3 regions of the Aliivibrio thorii genome follow, and region 2 is predicted to be linked to each of the others. Evidence: predicted binding sites of a transcription regulator. Region 2 holds the regulator's gene; each other region holds the start of a gene.
The links. Region 2 encodes PurR, which represses purine synthesis genes. Its sites were predicted from a motif close to TNANGNAAACGTTTNCNTNA; they were not measured.

Region 1 (6,780 bases), 1.2 Mb from region 2:
AAAAACCAACTAAACCTGCTTTTGGTTTACCACCGATACCTGTTGCGCCTTCATCACGGATTTCACCGCCAGAACCTGTTGACGCACCCGGCCAAGGAGAGATTGCTGTTGGATGGTTATGCGTTTCTACTTTCATCAAGATGTGTGTTTTCTCTTGATGGTAACCATAGCCACGAGTTTCTGGATCTGGGAAGAAGCGACCGACTGTAGAACCCGTCATTACAGCTGCATTATCTTTATAAGCAGACAGTACGTTTTCAGGAGTAACTTCGAAGGTGTTTTTAATCATCTTGAATAATGATTTCTCTTGCTTAATCCCATCGATTGTCCAATCCGCATTAAAGATCTTGTGACGACAATGCTCTGAGTTCGCTTGTGCAAACATCATTAATTCGATGTCCGTTGGGTTACGACCTAACTTTTCAGTAAAGCTTTCAAGTAAGTAATCTATTTCATCTTCAGCCAGTGCAAGACCTAGGGTAACGTTTGCGTTTTCTAGCGCTTTACGACCACCAACAAGTAGGTCGACTTCAGCATATGGTGCAGGTTCAGCTACCGTAAATAATGCCGCTGCTGATTCAAAATCAGTAAAGACCACTTCCATCATACGATCATGAAGAATGGCTTTTAATTCAAGCAATTGAAGTTCAGAAAGAGTTTCAGAAGTTTCTACATAATACGCAGTACCACGCTCTAAACGTGCGATTTTAGCTAAGCCACAGTTATGGGCAATATCAGTAGATTTTGAAGACCAAGGAGAGATAGTACCTGGACGAGGTGCAGAAAGAAGTAATAAACCTTCAGGCTTATGTTCTTCAATCGTAGGGCCGTAAGTTAGCAATTTTTCTAACTTTACAATTTCAGATGCATCAAGCTCTGAGGTTACGTCAGCAAAGTGAGCAAACTCAGCATAAATACCAGTAACAGGTAAATTTAGCTCGCAACAAAGCTCAAGTAGCTTGTTAACACGAAATTCAGATAAAGCAGGTGAACCACGCAAAATTCTCATGTACTTAGGTCTCTTCGGCAATGAATTAAAGGTAATATTGGAATAGTTTCATGTCGTTATAAATAGCTAACTCTATTAATTATTCATAACACATAGTGACTATGCCGATGTTACCTCTGGTATTGCGAACGCATTATAAAGGATTTTGTTTTGTGAAGTAACACCAAAAGCAACCGTTTGCGTGTTTTTTTGGAAAAAAGTTTAAATGGCCTCTCAATTTGATGGTTTTGAATAAAAAATAAACAATGAATAATTTATTCTGCCTTAATCTCTAATAATTGTTCTAATTTGTTACCGTGCTTTTGCCTCTTATTCTCCCATTTGATATAACTACGCCCTACTTATTTAAAAGAGCATTCAGACTTGAGCCGCATCCGATATTATCGCTTTTTACCATCTTGTTTGGTTGTTTTTACTTTGCTTCTTACCTTAACTGGCTGCCAAGTAGAATCAGAACCAAAAAACAAATTAGAACAAGTGAGAGAACGCGGTATTTTACGAGTCAGTACACTAAACAACCAACTCTCTTATTACATCGGTTCTGATGGCCCAACAGGGTTAGATTACGATCTAGCTAAGGCTTTTGCTGAAAAACTAGAAGTTAAGCTAGAAATCACACCAGCTTATACTTATTCAGGTTTATTCCCCGCTCTTGATCGCAATGAAGTTGATATTGTTGCTGCTAATATGACGATTACACCAGACCGCCTACAACAATTTAATCCTGGACCTGTCTATTATTATGTCAGCCAACAAGTGGTTTATAAAAAAGGCAGTTGGCGCCCTCGTAATATTAAAAACCTTACAGAGCTTGATGAGAACTTAACTATAGTCAAAGACTCTAGCTTTGAAGGCACGTTAACAAAGTTAAAAGAAAAGCATCCTGATCTCGATTGGAAAACAGAACCAGATACCGACGTTAGCGAATTATTAAAAAAAGTAGCCAATGGAGAGATACATTACACTCTCGCCGACTCTGTTGAATTGTCATTAACTCAGCGTATTCATCCTGACTTAGCGGTTGCTTTTGAGTTAACTGAAGATCAGCCTGTCGCCTGGTTCCTACAAAAAACTGAAGATGATAGCTTACAAGCATTATTGATCGAGTTTTTTGGTGAGTTAAAAGAAAGTGGCAAACTCGCTCTTTTAGAAGAAAAATATTTTGGTCACGTTGAATCGTTTGATTACGTCGACACTCGTGCTTTTATTCGTGCGTTAGAAAGCAAACTGCCTAAATGGGAACCTCTATTTAAAAAGTACGCAGGGGACTTTGATTGGCGTTTCTTAGCAGCACTGTCATACCAAGAATCACATTGGAACCCATTAGCAAAATCTCCTACTGGGGTGCGCGGCATGATGATGTTAACGCTTCCAACAGCTCAATCTGTTGGCGTTAAAAATCGCTTGAGCCCAGAGCAAAGCATTCGTGGCGGAGCAGAATATTTACGCCGAATAGTAAAGCGCGTACCAGATTCCATTACTGAACATGAAAAAATTTGGTTTGCTTTAGCCTCTTATAACATTGGCTTTGGTCACATGATGGATGCACGTCGTTTAACGCAACGTCTAGGTGGTGACCCTGATTCGTGGACAGATGTAAAAGATAATTTACCGCTATTACGCCAAAAACGTTATTACAAATATCTACGCTATGGTTTTGGTCGTGGTGATGAAGCCCAAAATTACGTTGAAAATATTCGTCGTTATTACCAAAGTATTATTGGTTATGAACAAGAGCAAGCAAATAAGTTGATTCAAGAAGAAATCACGGTTGAAGATTTAACGGTGATTGATGTTCCACTTTCTTCTGCTGCCACTACAATTAGTGATACAACTCCAAGTAAGTAGAACTCTAATTACAAATAAAGAAATATAACTAAAAAATGCGTATAAAATGGCATGTTCATGTTACGGTAACAATTAGCACATACTCTGAGTTAACTTGTACTCAACATCATACCAATTAAAGTTAAATACACTTTAATTTTTATTCGTTAATTTAAGGGGGAGTTTATGCTCTCTAGCAGAAAAAAACTAAAGCCAAGTACATCGCTAAAGGGCAGTACTCAGCGTCGACGTAAACTGTTAAATAACCACAAAAAGGTACTTCATCGTCAACGTACCTATGCGATGTCACTGTTTGATGAAGGCGAAGCATTCTCGTGCCGCTAACCTTTTGGACATATTTTTTCTTAACGCTCAATAAAAAAGGCAAATTGCGATAATTCAATTTGCCTTCTCTCTATTTTAGTGTTTTCTGAATTAATCCATCACCTGATTTTTCAATTCTTCTCGTTGTAATTTTCGCTCTTCTTTCTTCTCTTTACGTCTTCTTTTAAAAAAAGCTTGTAGTTGCTCTCGGCACGCTTCTTCCATTAAACCTGATTCACACTCTACGAAATGAAACGCGGTTGCAGAAGTAAATAAGTTAATAACGCTGCCAGATGCACCAGTTTTCATATCAGAAGCACCAAAAATGACTTTTTTTATTCTACTATGAACAATCGCACCAGCACACATAGGGCATGGCTCTAACGTAACGTATAACGTCGCATCAACTAAGCGATAGTTTTCAATTTTACTTCCCGCTTGTTTAATCGCCATCATCTCAGCATGTGCCGTTGCATCATGAGAACCAATTGAACGATTCCACCCCTCACCTATGATTTCACCATCTAAGACAATCACAGCACCAACAGGAACCTCACCTTCTTCTTCAGCAATTGCAGCCAGTTCTATTGCTCGCTGCATATAGAAGTTCGCACCTTTATTTTCTTTTTCAACACTCATCTATTCAGCTAACTCTTGGGCTAAAAATTCAACCAATAAACGAACTTTCGTCGAAAGGTGTCGATTATTTGGGTAAACCGCCCAGATCCCTTCTTTTGGTTCACGATATGGAACAAGGATTTCAACTAACTCTCCTTTATCCATTGATTCTTGAACATAAAAATCTGGCAGTTGGACAATCCCTAATCCTTTTAAAGCGGCGTTAGTTAGCGCTGCACCACTATTACAATGAACAGATCCTTTTACTCTCACGCTTTTTTCTTTTTTATTTTCAATAAAACGCCAAATAGGCAAACTACCAATTAAGCAGTTGTGCTGAGAAAGCTCAGATAAGGTATGAGGTTCACCATGTTTTTCAATATAGCTAGGAGAAGCACATACGCGTACCTGTCGACTAGATAAACGCTTTGCTATCATGGTTGAATCCGTTAAACGGCCCAGTCGAATTGCTAGGTCAAAATCCTGTTCAACTAAATCTAACGTTTGGTTTGATAGTATTAATTCAAGTTCAAGCTGTGGGTACATCAGCATAAAGTCACTAAGCAATGGGGCTATTAACTGCTCACCATAAGTCACTGACGAAGTGATTTTTAAACGACCTTGAGGCGTTGCATTAAGCTCAGTGATCGCTCTATCTGCTTGTTTTAATCCTTCAACTAAATGGCGACAGTGCTGATAATAAGTTTGGCCAGCTTCTGTAACTGATACTTTTCTCGTTGTTCGGATCAGTAATTTAATTGATAAACGATCCTCTAATGCTGCTACTTTACGGCTGATCTGTGCAACCGATGTTTCCAATGCTCTTGCTGCTCCAGTGAAGCTTTGAGCTTCAGTAACGGCAACAAACTCAGTAACGCCTTCCCAATCAATCACAACGTTTTCCTTATTGCTATTATTACGTATACGTAAAGATAATTTACCATTCTACCGTATTATCAAATAAGGAGAAATGCTTATAATGGCACACAACAAGACGACGAGCACAAACAAAAAATAGCACTATGCTTAAAATGAAACTGCTTATTAATGTCTTAAATTAAATTACCCCACTAAGGAAAATCCAATGGCTCTTGATATTAAACCTGGTCAAACTCACATCAAATCTAAAGCAATGGTAGCTTGGGCTGCTGGCGAACCTCTTAAAATGGAAGAAGTGGATGTTCAACTTCCTAAAGCAGGCGAAGTTTTAGTTCGCATCGTTGCTACTGGTGTGTGTCACACTGACCTATTCACTCTATCTGGTGATGATCCAGAAGGTATCTTCCCTTCAATCTTAGGTCACGAAGGTGGCGGTATTGTTGAAATGGTTGGTGAAGGCGTAACTGGTCTTGAAATTGGTGACCACGTTATCCCTCTTTACACTGCTGAATGTGGTGAGTGTAAATTCTGTAAATCTGGCAAAACTAACCTTTGTCAGGCTGTTCGTGAAACTCAAGGCCAAGGTCTTATGCCTGATGGTACTAGCCGCTTCTCTATTAACGGTGAAACTATCTTCCATTACATGGGGTGCTCTACGTTCTCTGAATACACAGTACTTCCTGAAATTTCATTAGCGAAAGTTTCTAAAGAAGCACCACTTGAAGAAGTGTGTCTTCTAGGTTGTGGCGTAACGACTGGTATGGGTGCGGTTCTTAACACGGCTAAAGTTGAAAAAGGCGACACGGTTGCTGTATTCGGTCTAGGTGGTATCGGTCTTTCAGCTATCATCGGCGCGAAAATGGCGGGTGCAAGCCGTATCATCGGTGTTGACTTAAACGAAAGCAAATACGAACTGGCTAAAAAATTAGGCGCGACTGATTGCATCAACCCAACAAACTTCGACAAGCCAATTCAAGAAGTGATTGTTGAAATGACTGACGGTGGCGTGGATTACTCTTTTGAGTGTATCGGTAACGTAAACGTTATGCGTGCAGCACTTGAGTGTTGTCACAAAGGTTGGGGTGAATCAATCATCATCGGTGTTGCTGGTGCAGGTCAAGAGATCTCAACTCGTCCGTTCCAACTTGTGACTGGTCGTGTATGGCGTGGCTCTGCATTCGGTGGCGTTAAAGGCCGTACTGAACTTCCAGGTATCGTTGACCGTTACATGCAGGGTGAATTCGCTCTTGATGATTTCATCACTCACACTATGGGTCTTGCGGATGTAAACGCAGCGTTCGATCTAATGCACGAAGGTAAATCTATCCGTACTGTTCTACATATGGATAAATAGGTTCTAGGTTCTAGGTTCTAGGTTCTAGGTTCTAGGTTCTAGGTTCTAGGTTCTAGCATTATTACTATTGTACTTTGCTTGCAGAGTACAATAGTTCACCTCTTCAAAAGGCCTCATTTCATGACCGTTGAAAACATCAGCCAAGCTAAAGTTGCCGGTGGCTGGCACAAACAGTATATACATACATCATCGACATTAAATTGCGATATGCGCTTTGCTATTTTTCTACCTGCAAACGCTTCTGAGACAAACCCAGTACCTGTTTTATACTGGTTATCAGGCTTGACCTGCACCGATGAAAACTTCATGCAAAAATCAGGGGCATTCAAAAAAGCGGCTGAATTAGGCATTGCGATTGTTGCTATGGATACAAGCCCTCGTGGTGAAGACGTTGCTGATGATGCAGAAAGCGCATACGATTTTGGCCTAGGTGCTGGATTCTACTTAAATGCAACTCAAGCCCCTTGGAATCGTCATTATCATATGTATGACTATGTGACAAAAGAGCTACCATCATTAATCGAAGAACACTTTCCTGTATCAGATAAAAAATCGATTTCTGGTCATAGTATGGGTGGTCATGGTGCTATTACTATCGGTTTAAAAAACCAAGATATGTACCAATCAATTTCTGCATTTAGTCCTATTGCTAGTCCAATTAACTGCCCTTGGGGACAAAAAGCGTTAGGTTTATACCTAGGTGATAATAAAGAAGCTTGGTTAGAATACGACAGTGCTGAACTTCTTAAAAAAGGCTCAAAACTTCCGA
Region 2 (6,780 bases):
AATTAAACACAAATAAGCCAATAGATATTGTAAATACCATTGATATTATAGGTAAATAAAGCCACTTTTTGCTGATTGTATTTTTACTCATTAACACCGCCTTATAAAACGCACGCCATTTAACAGTTTTATGTTCTATATATGAAGACGTAGCATAACTGATAGTTATATAAAGTAACAGATATTGTTACAAAGGAGAGTTAAAGTGTGAAGGCTTGTCGCTTTATTTAGTTTTAAGGGGGGGGAGCTTGGTTTAGGGAGGGTTAACGCCTTAATCTCTTTGATAGAGCATAAGATTAAGACGTATAGATTAACACTTAGTTTATAATTGCTTTCTTAATTCACTTCGTGTTTCTGCTGAAACAACAGACCAATGAGTTCCTTTAATCGCTCCTTCAAGCGACCAAAGTAATTCATCACTCACACTGTTTGAATGTGTCTGTTGAATTGCTTTATAAGCATTAACAGCTCCAGTGGTGCGCAACTCTTCAACAGTATTAATGCCTGCTTTTTTAAGCATTCTTTCTGTCGCTAATCTTAGATTTGGTAAATCTTTGATACGAGAAGGTCCGGCTGTTTGCTGTTTCTTTTTATCTTTTTTAGCGACATCTAAAGCTATGACAGCTTGAATTAAGATTGAGTCTGGCTCTTCCCAACATTCAGCTGAAATTGCAAAGTATTTAGTTACAACAGGAAAACCACGCTTTTTATAAACGTATGGTTCAAACCCTTGCTCTTTAAATAAATTGATAGTCTCATCACTAGCTCTTAAATGAAGTTTATCTTGAACAACAAGAGCGAACATAGTGCCATCAATAAAAATGCCAAAACCACCAAACATTGAGCGTGAAGTGATCTTACCTAAAGATGAAAGTAAATGAAGTGATTCTTTTAGTACTGGTTTATCCATTGCAATAATTCTCGGTTAGTAAGTCTATGTCACTAAACAACTGAGCCCGAGGAAATGGTAGCAAGTTCAAAGTAAGGTATTGTTATTTTAAAGTAAAAATTAACAATACTTGAGAGAATACTTACTGTCGGCAACCCCGCTACCTTATATATAAATACGTAGGCCGGAAGCTTTGCGTCCTGTACTTTCGTACAGTTTGCCCTGTTCGTGACTTTGCTGATAATATAGCAATTTATAGTAAGAGTTGTTGCACAATTGAGCGTAGTGTGATGTTGCTTCAAAAAATGATCATTTATTTTTGTTAAGTCGGTTCAAATTTTAAGTGTAAATTGAACCAACTCGTATTTTAATAAGTAAATAAGCGCTATTTGATTCTATTTGATACGCTGCTACGAGAGACAACTTCAGGCTGCATTTCAAAAATGCGACGCTCATGGTGCTTATCTTTAATGCGCTCTAATAAAATCTCTACCGCTGTTTTACCAACACGACGTTTAGGTTGGTGAATAGTTGTCAGGGGTGGAGAGAAATACGCCGATAATTCAATATTGTCGTAACCAATAACTGAGATGTCTTCAGGTACTTTTAAGCCCGCTTGTTGAATTTTACTTATTGCCGCCAGTGCCATAATATCGTTAAAGCAAAATAGTGCTGTTGGACGCTCTGTCATTGCTAGTACTTTATCTACAGCTTTTGATGCTGAAGCACACTCGAAGTCGCCTTCCAAAATCCAGTCAGGGTTAGCGCTTAAGTTTGATTCAGCTAAAGCTCGTTCGAACCCACGAACACGCTCTTTACACGTTAATTTATCTAACTGACCTGTAATACAAGCGATTTTTTCATGGCCGTTTTCAATTAAATGTTTTGTTGCTAAGTAACCGCCTTTTTCTGAATTATCAATGATTTTATCTGTACGTGGGCTATCTGGGCCCCAATCCATAATAACCATTGGTAGCTCAGTGTTTTTTTCAAGCAGCGCTAATAGTTGTTCATTAAGGTCTGAACACATGACTAATAGGCCATCAACACGTTTTTCTGAAAGCATGCGAAGATAATGTTTTTGCTTATCTAAATCGCCTTCAGTATTACACATAAATAAAGTGTAACCTTGTTTGTAACAGTAATTCTCAACACCATGCATAACCTCTGCAAAAAATGGGTTGAAAGATTGTGTTACTAACATACCAATCGTACGTGTTGTATTGCATTTTAAACTGCGAGCAACGGCACTAGGTGCGTAGTTTAGTTCTTCAACCGCTTCCCATACACGTTTTTGAGTTGCTTCGGCAACAAAACGAGTTTTATTAATTACATGAGAGACAGTGGTAGTAGAAACAGCTGCAAGTTTTGCAACATCTTTAATAGTAGCCATATAAAAGCCTTAATGGGTAAAATAAGGGGCTATTTATGTTCCAACAAAATTGATATTACATTATGTAGATATGATGGAAGATAAATAGGCCCTGGTTATAAATGAAAAAAACCGCCAAAAATGCGGTTTTCATTTAATGATCAAATTTTATCGTTTGCGCTCACATTTTATAGGTAAAGCATAGTGCAAACAATTAGTGATTTAATTAATTTTGTTAATGATTTGATTTATATCACACACCTGTAAAAATATTGTACCAATATATAAACTATAAATTACTCACCTGTAAGGAAAGTAACATCAAGTTGTAGAAAGGTTACAAGGAAAGTCGTTACTGCAGCATAAAAGCCGAATTCATCTCTCTCCTTACAAATATGGTTAAATTTTGGAGTCCAAGATAATAGCTGTTTATTAATAAAAGAAAGTTGCGCACTCATATAAGCTTCAAAGTCTTCTTCAGAAGTTTGCTGATTTGTCATTAGGATTAAATTCCCAAGGAAATCTAGTTCAATAGCTATATGGTCTGCGGGTTCATTGAATTCTGCTTTTTGAGCAATCTTGTACTTTTCTAGTAATTCACGCATATCTTGAGCAGGTTTTGCATTAAGAAGGCCTGATTTATCTAAATAGATTGATGCATAAGGTAGAGCACTGTTTTTGTCAGAACCTAAAAATGCTTGGCAAAAATCAGCTGATAATTCAAGCTGTGCATCGTCGCGAGCTTGAAGTTTATTTAACTTTTCAACCAATTCATTTACCGATGACGCTAATTCTGGCGTCTTCCCTAAATCAGACAGGAAAGTACGAACTTCAAAACTGTTATATTGTTCTAATTGTTCTTCTGTTAGTTCATTCGCTAATAAGTTCGACAACCACCAGTAAATTTCAGCGCGTTGTTCGTTAAATGCAGTTAATTCGTTCATGTCTCTTTGCTCCAAGAAATTTATTTAAGAATTGTACTGGATAAGTATGAAAAGGAATAGCACCTATCATTAACAGGGTGTATAAAGATATGTGTAAAGATTAAATTTCGATTTTTATTAATAATTGTTTTGAATCAATTAAAATACAGAAATATCAATTGAGAATTGGCATTATTACAAAATATGAATAGAATAAGATAAGAACTATCCAAATAACCATTAAAAGAGAATATTATGAGCTATCACATTTTAGTTGTTGAAGACGAAGTGGTAACTCGCTCTAAGCTTGTAGGCTACTTTGAAGCCGAGGGATATCAAGTGAGCGAGGCTGAAACAGGGGCAGAAATGCGAACTATTTTGGCTGAACAAAAAGTTGATTTAATTATGCTTGATATAAACCTACCAGGAGAGGATGGTTTATTATTGGCTCGCGAACTGCGCAGTCAATCTAATATTGGTATTATTCTCGTTACAGGACGAACAGATAGTATTGACCGAATTGTCGGTTTAGAAATGGGTGCAGATGACTATGTCACTAAACCTGTAGAGCTACGTGAATTATTGGTTCGAGTTAAGAACTTGTTTTGGCGTATGTCTTTAGTTAATGAGCCAGTTGAATTGGATGAGTCAAATGTAGTTCGTTTTGGTGAATGGACATTTGATATTCAGCGCCGTGCATTATCAAATAATGGCGAACCAGTTAAATTAACTAAAGCTGAATATGAACTGTTGGTGGCGTTATCTTCGTACCCAAATACGGTTCTTTCGCGTGAACGTATTTTAAATATGATTAGCCACCGTGTAGATGCACCAAATGATAGAACGATTGATGTATTGATTCGAAGAATGCGCGCAAAAATGGAAGTGGACCCTAAAAACCCACAGATCTTTGTTACCGTACACGGTGAAGGTTACATGTTCGCTGGTGATTGATAGTTATTAATTATCGTTAAAAGATTTAAATTGAACCACTCATATTTGAGTAATGCCAGTCAGTTAAGCTGACTGGCTTTTTTCTTTTTCCAGCAAGGGTACTTCACGGCTTTAGCTCGAACTCTCCTTGGATAGCGCCTATCTTCTCTCTTTGGCGGTAAAATGTAGTGAGCGGTATTTGCCTGTAAAGAGGCGATAGTCTTCGGGATATTACCTGCACTATTTAGTGACATTGTGTACAACATATTTATGATTGCCAGCGAGCATGATGTGAAACTTAATTGGTTTGCGTGAAGCCCCTTCACCGTATGTGACATCTTAACCATTTGATATCTAAGTAAGTTATAACCAAGTAATATCCCCCATAATTCTTGTCTAATCATCTCAGGCTTTTTACTTCGAAGGTGATGCTCACTATTTAGAAGCGTCTGTTTCATTTCTCTATAACCGACTTCTATCTCCCAACGCTCACTGTACAGCTCTACCATTTCAGACGATGGAAAACGCATTGGATCAACCATTGAAGTTAAAATTTGAGTCTCTTTTCCTTTCACTTTTTTACTCACTAACCGAGCTTCAATATATTCCGGCAGATCAAGGAACTTCTTTCTAGCTTGTGGCGATGTTTTTAAACGCACTAATTTATCTTGTCGACCTAAAGTTCGTACTTCCTCATATATTGTTCCTTTCTTCACAGGAAGCAACCAATGACGTTCCGATCCTGTTGTAGACCATTTATGAAGTAAGCCAAGGGAATAAAATCCTTTATCAAACAAAGTTATAGAGTTATCTGGAGTGGATGAGATAAGTTGTTCAGCTAAAACCATTTCACTGACTTTTGTGCTATCAAAAGCACTATTGATCAATAAATGGCTAGTGAGTTCCATTTGGCATACCATTCTGATTTGAGGGTAGCAGGTTTCGCCATGCTGATTACTTTTAGGTTCAAATACTTGAAGGTTTTCTTTTGTGTCAGGCGCTCGCCAAACTACGCCATCAACACCTAATAATTGTAAACCGTTCCATGTTGGATGGTTTGCTTCGGTATTCCAGATTTCAGCTGTTGATGTGAAAATATGTCTTACTGCTTCGCTTCCAAGTCTTTGTCTCGCTTGAACTACTGCACTCGGAGCCACTAGTGGCCGCTTTCCTGGCAGCATAAGCTGCATATTACTGGTAATGTCCCAGACTGACTCATCTCGATAGAAAGCCATGCCTAACACAACCCAAATCATCATATCTAATGGTAATCGGCGCTTACGGATCGTAGCTATCCCAGCCTCTTCTAAACATTGATTAATAAATTCAGGAGGTAATATATCACTGAGTTTTCCGAGAGAATCAGAATCAGGGACGAAATCATTAGCCAGTGTTAGAGCTTTAGTTAGTTGCATAAAAAATCCGATATTGGTTACCCAATATCGGATTTTGAAGGTTTTTAACGATCAGTCAAATGATCTGGAAAATTTCTTAACTGATCGGCATTACTCATATTTGAGTGGTTTTTTATTTATATAGCTGTCAATATAAACTGTGACTCATTCATAAGAAATTGTGATTTTAATTGTTTTTTATAATAAAATAATAAGTAGGAGTGCTCGCACTTGTCTATTCAAAAATAAAATTATTATAGGTTGTAAATGAAACAATTTCTTAAAATGGCAATGGTTGCCTCTGCGTTAGCTGGTATCTCAGGTTGTCAAAGTACAGATAATGCATCTGTAGCTACGGCGACAGAAACGAATTCAGCAGTATCTTCAATATCAACTTTCGATGCACTTCAAAAGCAGTATTTATTAGATAAGGTAACCTTCGATTCTATAGCAGATTTTAAGATTTATTCTGCGACGTCTTACACTGCAATGATGGAAGATTGGAGCGAAGCGAAAGAGGCCTATTCTGAAATAGAAAAAGAACCAAGTCTGATGAATGAAGAATATTCAATGTTCTCTTCTGGAAGCTATTCAGCGAAATATATGGAGTTGGTTTCTGCTGCGGATAATGAACTAAAAAAACTTAAAAATTATAAAGAAACAGCAGATGTTGTGTTGTCTGATGCAATTGCACAAATGGCATACATGAATTCAATTGATGTTAATGCGTATTATCCACAAGAGTTTTCAAGTTTAAATTCTCAATACAAAGCACTATTCGTATCTGTAATTGAAGATGGTATTGCAGAAGCGCAAACCAACCAAGCGTCTTTTTTAACCAAAGCTAAAGTAACTGAAATCAAAACCACACTAAAAATATACGTTACACCATTAGAGAAAGAATTTTCTGGGTTAACGAATAAAGGTTTTAAAGCCATTGCACCAATTAGTTATGGCCAAACTAAAGCAGAATTAGACAAAACGAAAAAAGCGGTTCAAGCAAATAATCGTGATCAAGCATTAATTGTTGATGCGATTGCTAAAACTCGATTCCAACTTGATCACCTTAAAAATATGGCTGCAGAAGTTAAATTGCTAAAAGCGGTTAAAAATGGTCAATTTGAACAATCTGTTTTGGAAGTAGAAAATAAATTATTATCTATTTCGCAAGCAATTAATGGTGATGATTACCGTGATCAGCCATTAAGAACGCAAACATCTTCGATTTTAGATGCTGTTCAACAAATGCATGATGTTAATAATACGATT
Region 3 (6,780 bases), 630 kb from region 2:
AGGCTGTGGAACCGGGGTTTATGTTGAGTATTTGATTAATCAAGGTGCGAGCAAGTTAACATGCATTGATTACTCTAAAGACATGGTCGCAATGGTAAAACGTAAATTTGGTGAACGAATTACGGCTTATGATCAAGATGCGTCTTTGGGCCTTATTAAAGAAGAAACTGAGAGTGCTGATTTGGTGATAGCACCTTTAATGGTTCATTATATTGATGAACTTTTGCCTTTATTTATAGATATTACTCGTGTGTTGAAACACGGCGGTAGTTTTGTTTTTTCAACTCATCATCCTTTTGTTGATTTTGAATCATCAATATCTGGTAACTATTTTGAAAGAGAATTAGTGAGCGAAGTGTGGGATACGATAGGTGAGCCAGTTGAGGTTCAGTTTTACCGTCGATCTTTAACTGAATTGATGCAAGTTATTATGGACAGTGGCCTTGTTGTAACCCATTTATCAGAAGGTAAAGTGTCTGAAAAAGTAAAAGCGATTTCTGAAGAAAAATACGAATACTTATCTAAGAATCCAAATTTTATATTTATTAAATGCCAAAAGTTAGGTTAGTTATTGAGGTTTAATACAAGTAATTCAATGCTATTAATTATGTGAAGATGAATATTTAGTAGCATCGAATGATTACCTGTACTTTATAGTTCAAACATTTCTACAGAGTGTTGATATAACCATGAATGAGCTTGGCCAAGATTGTGATTTTTTATCACGACACGGTCTATATGTAAGAGCCAATTTTTCTCTTCTGAGTCTACATCGAGTATCTTTAATGCTTGATTCTTATTTGTTAGATGGTCAGGAACAAACCCCCAACAATCATCAACCGTTAATAATGATTGCAGAGCATTTACATTGTTCGTTTTAGTTATGGAAGATGAGAAATGAACATTCCAAGGGCTATGCATATTAGTCAATAATATTTGATGGTATCGCTTTAATTCATTGAGGTGAATTGACTCTTGTGAGTGTAGAGGGTGATCTTTATTGGCTACAATCGAAATAGGTAAGTACCCTACTAAACCAAGCTCGACTTTTTTAGGAAGAGCATCATTACACAGCATAAACCCAATAGAGGCTTTTCCTTGTGCTACTAATTCCGATATTTCTTGATTCTCTGCGGTATTAATATTCAACTCAGTATGTGGAAATTGCTGATAAAATTCGTTTATTACTTTGAAAAACGTCGGAGTCAATAATAACTCATTTATAACGATGGTTAATGTATCTTCTATTCCGAGACTAAAAGAGTTGAGCATGGTCTCAATGTCTTTCGCTTGGGATAATAAATGGATGGATTCGATATATAAACGCTTACCGTGAGGTGTCAGTGTAGGTATTCGGGTCGAACGGTCAAAGATCTCCACTCCGGTGTCTATCTCTAAGTTAGCAATAGCAGTACTAATAGCTGATTGTGCTTTCCCCAATTTTCGTGCCGCAGCAGAAAAAGAACCAGATTCAACACATTCAATAAGCGTTTTAAGTTGCTGAAGATTAAACATAAGATCCATCTATTAGATACTAATTTATTACAATATATCAAAATTTTGAATGAGAATAGTGAAACTTAATTTTAGTACATAAATAGGTTGTCTTTATGACTCATTCAGTTTCTCGAGAAAAAAGTTCGGTTCATTTCTTTTAATTGAGGAGGTAAGTGTTATTATCCGCCGCCCATATTCCCTTTGAAATAAAGGACAAGAGAGATGCATGATCGTGCCAGTCAAATGGTGATATTTTACGCCTTAGCAAAAGCAGGTAGTTTTACTGCTGCAGCAAAACAAATGGGTGTGTCTACCTCTCATGTCAGTAAACAACTGGGGGTGCTAGAGTCGAATTTGAATGTAAAATTAGTTCAAAGAACGACACGTTCACTTATTCTTACGGATGCAGGGCAACAGTTTTATCTGTACTGCGAAAAAATGTACAGTGCGATGAGCGAAGCCAGTGCCATTATGGATAATGAACGTGACGGTGTTGCGGGTATTTTGCGACTAGGGCTATCGCAGTCTTTTGGCACCATGCATATTATCCCTGCGATTGATAAATTACGTCAGCAATATCCTGAATTACAAGTGGAAGTTCGCTTGTTTGATCACCGAGCAGATATGCTTAAAGAGGGGTTGGATTTATGGGTGACAAACTTTGAAGATTTACCTGAGGGGTATGTTGCTCAACGTTTAGCTGATTCGCATTTTGTGCTAGCGGCTTCTCCTGATTATTTAATAAATAGGGAAGTTCCTCATCATCCGCAAGATCTTATTAAACATAACTGTTTAACTTATCAAAGTCGTCACCGTGATTACAGTAATTGGGATTTCAGCAAAGGCAATGAAGAGTTGTGTGTCAAAGTTTCTGGGAACTATCGTGTTGACTTAGCAGAAGCGGTAAGGGACGCGGCTATTTCAGGGTGGGGCGTCGCCTATTTAGCCAGTTATTTATTAACAAATGAATTTAATGATGGCAAATTGATTCAGCTCTTACCTGACTGGAAAGCGAGTCAAAAAATGCCAATTTATGCGGTTTACCCAAGTCGTAAACATTTGCCAAGAAAGATAAGTGCGGCCATTGATTTCTTACGTCAGCATATTGGTCAACAGCCATATTGGGATAAAGCGTTAATGAAATGGGTTAAGTTATAATCAAAGTATTATATGGTCGATATTGGCATTGATTAAATTAAATACAGCGCAATGATGCCTTTTTAATCAATGACTTAAATTCATTATCAGCCTTGAAAAAAATATATTTTCCATACAGCAACAATACCCTTTCCAAATACAGCTCTTATTTTATAAATCAATAAGTTAAGAGGGTCTACAAAATGTGATCTAAATCTCATTAACAGGGCGTTAGCAACCTCGACTTGCACGCAAACCTTTGCGCATTAGAATGCAGGCTCATTTTCGATAGCACAGGTTTCTATCATGACATCGCTACTTGGTATTTTTGCCATTTTACTATTTGCTTACTTATGTTCGACTGATCGCCGTAATATCCCTTTAAGAACTGTCTCTTTGGCGTTTGGCTTACAAATTCTATTTGCTCTACTGGTACTTTACGTTCCAGCAGGTAAAGAAGTTTTAAATTCAGTAACTGCTGGCGTTTCAGGCGTGATTGATTATGGCCAACAAGGAATCGCGTTTCTGTTCGGTGGCTTAGCAACAGGTAAAGTGGGCTTTGTATTTGCCGTTAATGTTCTTGGTATCATTATCTTCTTCTCTGCGCTTATCTCTGCACTTTATCATTTGGGTATCATGCCTAGAGTCATCAATTTTATTGGTGGTGGATTACAACGATTATTAGGCACTGGGCGCGCAGAATCACTTGCAGCGACGGCAAACATCTTTGTGAGCATGGTAGAAGCCCCTCTTGTTGTAAAACCTTATTTAAAGCACATGAGTGATTCACAGTTCTTTGCTGTCATGACTTGTGGTTTAGCGTCAGTGGCTGGCGGTACTATGGTCGGTTACGCATCTCTAGGTGTGGATCTTAACTTCCTTATTTCTGCGGCATTCATGTCAGCACCTGCTGGCCTATTAATGGCGAAGATGATGGTTCCACCAGGTGATGAAGCCAATAATGATGATGAAATTACCTCTGTTGAGATTGACCACGCGACAAACGTATTTGAAGCATTAGCGGATGGTGCAATGTCTGGTTTACGTATTGCAGTAGCAGTAGGTACGACGTTATTGGCGTTCGTGAGTGTCATTGCCTTATTAAATGGTTTGCTTGGCCATGTCGGTGATTTCTTTGGCTTAAAACTAAGCTTTGAGTTGATCCTTGGTTACCTATTTGCACCAGTTGCATTCTTATTAGGTGTTCCATGGAATGAAGCGATTCTTGCGGGTTCACTGATTGGTAATAAGATCGTAGTAAATGAGTTTGTCGCCTTTATTCAATTGATGGAAGTTAAAGATCAATTAAGCCCACACTCTGTTGCGATTGTTACCTTTGCTTTGTGTGGTTTTGCCAATATCTCAACCATGGCGATCTTGATTGGTGGTTTAGGAAGTCTTGTTCCTGAGCGTCGTCCATTCATTGCTAAAATGGGGTTCAGAGCGATTACTGCAGGCGTATTAGCAAACTTGATGAGTGCCGCGATTGCCGGTGTGATTTTGTCACTTTAAGTTAATTGCTCAATTTCAAATAAAGAAAAGGTTGCGATCAAAAAGTCGCAACCTTTATTTTTTCTAGATCCTAGTCCTCAAATCTCACTCGAATCGGCGTTGAGCTATCAAATGTAACCTGATCAAAACTATCTAATTTATGATGCTTAATTAGAGATTGTAAATTCTCAACATAAGCGTCACCACGAGTAGAGTAGTGAGATAAAGCCTCGACTAACTCATACCCTGATAATTTACCTTCACGACTTAGTTTTTTACGTAAAACCCAAAGATCTTTATAAGCCGATGTCGTATTTAAGTTATACATATAACGAGCAGTTCCTGCGAACAGGTTATCAAATGCAGCAACTTTTACATGCCCACCAGGGGTACTTAAATACTTACCGCCTTTAGAAGATAAATGCTCTCCATATAATCCATTCCCTTTAACTGCGAAATAACTGGTTCCCCAGCCACTTTCATCAATTCCTTGGGCTAGAACCATACCAACAGGAATAATATCAAGACGTAAAAGTAGGTCATCAATGTTGTTTGATTTAATATCATAAGACGTCATTAAATCATTTAACCACACCGTTCCTTCTTTCGACCATTCACTTTTAGGCTGCTTCGATAGCGTAATTACGTCATTTCTAACCGCACTTATTCGTTTATTCACCTCAATAATGGTAGGCAGTAATAAACGAATAAACCCTGAGATTTTCTCTTGAACAGGTAACGAATTTAAATCACTAGGAAGATTCTCAACAAAGAACGGCGGGATTTTATCTGTACTGCTAACGTTAGCTAATTGATATTGATGCAGTTCAAATTGCTTGATAAGTGATTGAGCTGAGTTAAGCGTGGTGACTTTTACTTCAGGGTAGGGATTGTGGGTCTTCTCTGGTGAAATAGGCAGTTGAGTATCCGCAAGAGTGCTAGAAGATGCGATGAGAAGTAAAGAGGTAGAGATATGTTTTAACTTTTTAGATAAAGACATAAATGGAGTTCCATTTTAATATTAATAGGCTCGAAAACGGCGCTATATTCAGCACCGTTTTTAGTGTTTATGTGGAGTTAACAGTCGCTCTGTTATTCTTCTACAATAGTCACTTTCTCGATCACAATACTCTCTTTTGGAACATCGTCAAATTCACCGATAGATTTAGTTTTAATTTTTGCAATTTTCTTAACTACATCCATACCAATAGTTACTTCACCAAATACCGCATAACCCCAACCAGCATTCGTGGTTGCAGTATGATCAAGAAAAGTATTGTTAGCGATATTAATGAAGAACTCACTGGTTGCAGAGTGGGGTGCATCAGTACGCGCCATAGCGATAGTACCGTTTAAGTTTTTCAAACCACGGTTCGCTTCATTAACAATCGGAGCACGCATCTCTTTTTCTTGCATGTCAGCAGTAAAACCACCGCCTTGGATCATGAACCCTTTAATAACACGGTGAAAAATAGTACCTTCGTAAAAACCATCTTGGCAGTATTTTAAGAAGTTTTTTGAGCTTACAGGTGCTTTTTCTTTGTTAAGCTCAATGTGAATGTCGCCAAAATTGGTGGTTAAAATGATCATATAGTTAATGTCTATTTAAAAGTTTATTGAGAAAGATTATACGTAGTTTCTTAGTTTATGTTGAACTCTTTGAATATCGCATTGCCTACTTCCACAATAATTTGATTGCGTGAAGCCATATCTAAATTCGTTTGAGTCAAGTAAATAGAGATAATGATAGGTGCGCGTTTGTTATTCCAAACAATGGCCGTGATCCCGCGGGATCCAAATCCACCTGCGCCAGAGCGATCAGCAATTGACCACTTAGCAGGTAAAATAGAACGTAATAGCGGATCAGATACCTTGTTATCGACCATCCAGGCCTTTAGCGTGCGTTTGTCTTTGGTATTAAGTGTTTGACCAAATAACAGTTCATTAAGGGTATTTGTCATCGCATTCGGAGTAGTCGTATCTCTAACATCTCCCTTTTGAGCTTCATTTAATGCAGGTTCAATACGGTCCAATCGAGTGATGTTGTCTCCAATTAAACGTAAGAAAAGCGTGAGAGAGGTAGGGCTGCCAATCTTTGTTAGTACAATATTTGCAGCGGTATTGTCACTCATTAGCATGGTGGCTTGGCATGCGCTTTCAGTGCTAATGGTTTCACCGATTAATTTTTCAGTGATAGGAGACCATGGAATAATGGATTTTTTGGTGATCCTTGTTAGCGAATCTTTATCCAAGAGGTTATTGCTTGAGTTATAAAGCATTTGAGCACAAGCAAGAGTTTTAAAGGTACTCATCATCGGAAAGCGTTGGTCGCCTTTATAGCTCCATGATTGATTGTTTGATGTATCAAGAACTGAAACCCCAACCTGACCAGAACTAGCAAGCTCAATCGCTTCAATTGATTTGGTTAGTGATGTTGCTTGTGCAATATGAGAAATCAAAGTTAAACAAAAAAGAAAAGTGATACGTTTCATTATAAGCCCTAAAGAAGTTTTTTTTGTATGCGATTATGGATTAATCAAATTTTCGTTGGTAGCGAGGTAACATACTTTCATTACCTAACAACCCACCTTGGTGGATATAAACTAGCGTCTGATCTGTATTGTTTGGCATCCAATCGACTAAGCAACGCCACAT

Region 1: a site for PurR is predicted at 1,175-1,194, ahead of purL (phosphoribosylformylglycinamidine synthase). Genes of this name have one in related genera too.
Region 3: a site for PurR is predicted at 2,882-2,901, ahead of AC2IP4_RS07950 (NupC/NupG family nucleoside CNT transporter). Genes of this name have one in related genera too.

The regions. Positions count from the first base shown of each region.
Region 1 is NZ_CM170654.1:2,306,725-2,313,504, forward strand. It holds gene purL (phosphoribosylformylglycinamidine synthase) at 1-1,009, opposite strand, end outside; gene mltF (membrane-bound lytic murein transglycosylase MltF) at 1,373-2,857, shown strand; gene AC2IP4_RS10470 (hypothetical protein) at 3,023-3,181, shown strand; gene tadA (tRNA adenosine(34) deaminase TadA) at 3,272-3,799, opposite strand; gene AC2IP4_RS10480 (LysR substrate-binding domain-containing protein) at 3,800-4,672, opposite strand; gene AC2IP4_RS10485 (S-(hydroxymethyl)glutathione dehydrogenase/class III alcohol dehydrogenase) at 4,863-6,011, shown strand; gene fghA (S-formylglutathione hydrolase) at 6,132-6,780, shown strand, end outside.
Region 2 is NZ_CM170654.1:1,126,448-1,133,227, forward strand. It holds gene AC2IP4_RS05150 (sensor domain-containing diguanylate cyclase) at 1-91, opposite strand, end outside; gene AC2IP4_RS05155 (TfoX/Sxy family DNA transformation protein) at 323-910, opposite strand; cyclic di-GMP riboswitch class I at 1,037-1,121, opposite strand; gene purR (HTH-type transcriptional repressor PurR) at 1,275-2,282, opposite strand; gene torD (molecular chaperone TorD) at 2,558-3,205, opposite strand; gene torR (two-component system response regulator TorR) at 3,440-4,138, shown strand; gene AC2IP4_RS05175 (IS4 family transposase) at 4,198-5,532, opposite strand; gene AC2IP4_RS05180 (hypothetical protein) at 5,779-6,780, shown strand, end outside.
Region 3 is NZ_CM170654.1:1,758,556-1,765,335, reverse strand. It holds gene AC2IP4_RS07965 (class I SAM-dependent DNA methyltransferase) at 1-568, shown strand, start outside; gene AC2IP4_RS07960 (LysR family transcriptional regulator) at 652-1,515, opposite strand; gene AC2IP4_RS07955 (LysR family transcriptional regulator) at 1,720-2,655, shown strand; gene AC2IP4_RS07950 (NupC/NupG family nucleoside CNT transporter) at 2,941-4,146, shown strand; gene AC2IP4_RS07945 (glucosaminidase domain-containing protein) at 4,217-5,125, opposite strand; gene AC2IP4_RS07940 (peptidylprolyl isomerase) at 5,218-5,715, opposite strand; gene bla (class A beta-lactamase) at 5,766-6,617, opposite strand; gene AC2IP4_RS07930 (1-aminocyclopropane-1-carboxylate deaminase/D-cysteine desulfhydrase) at 6,658-6,780, opposite strand, start outside.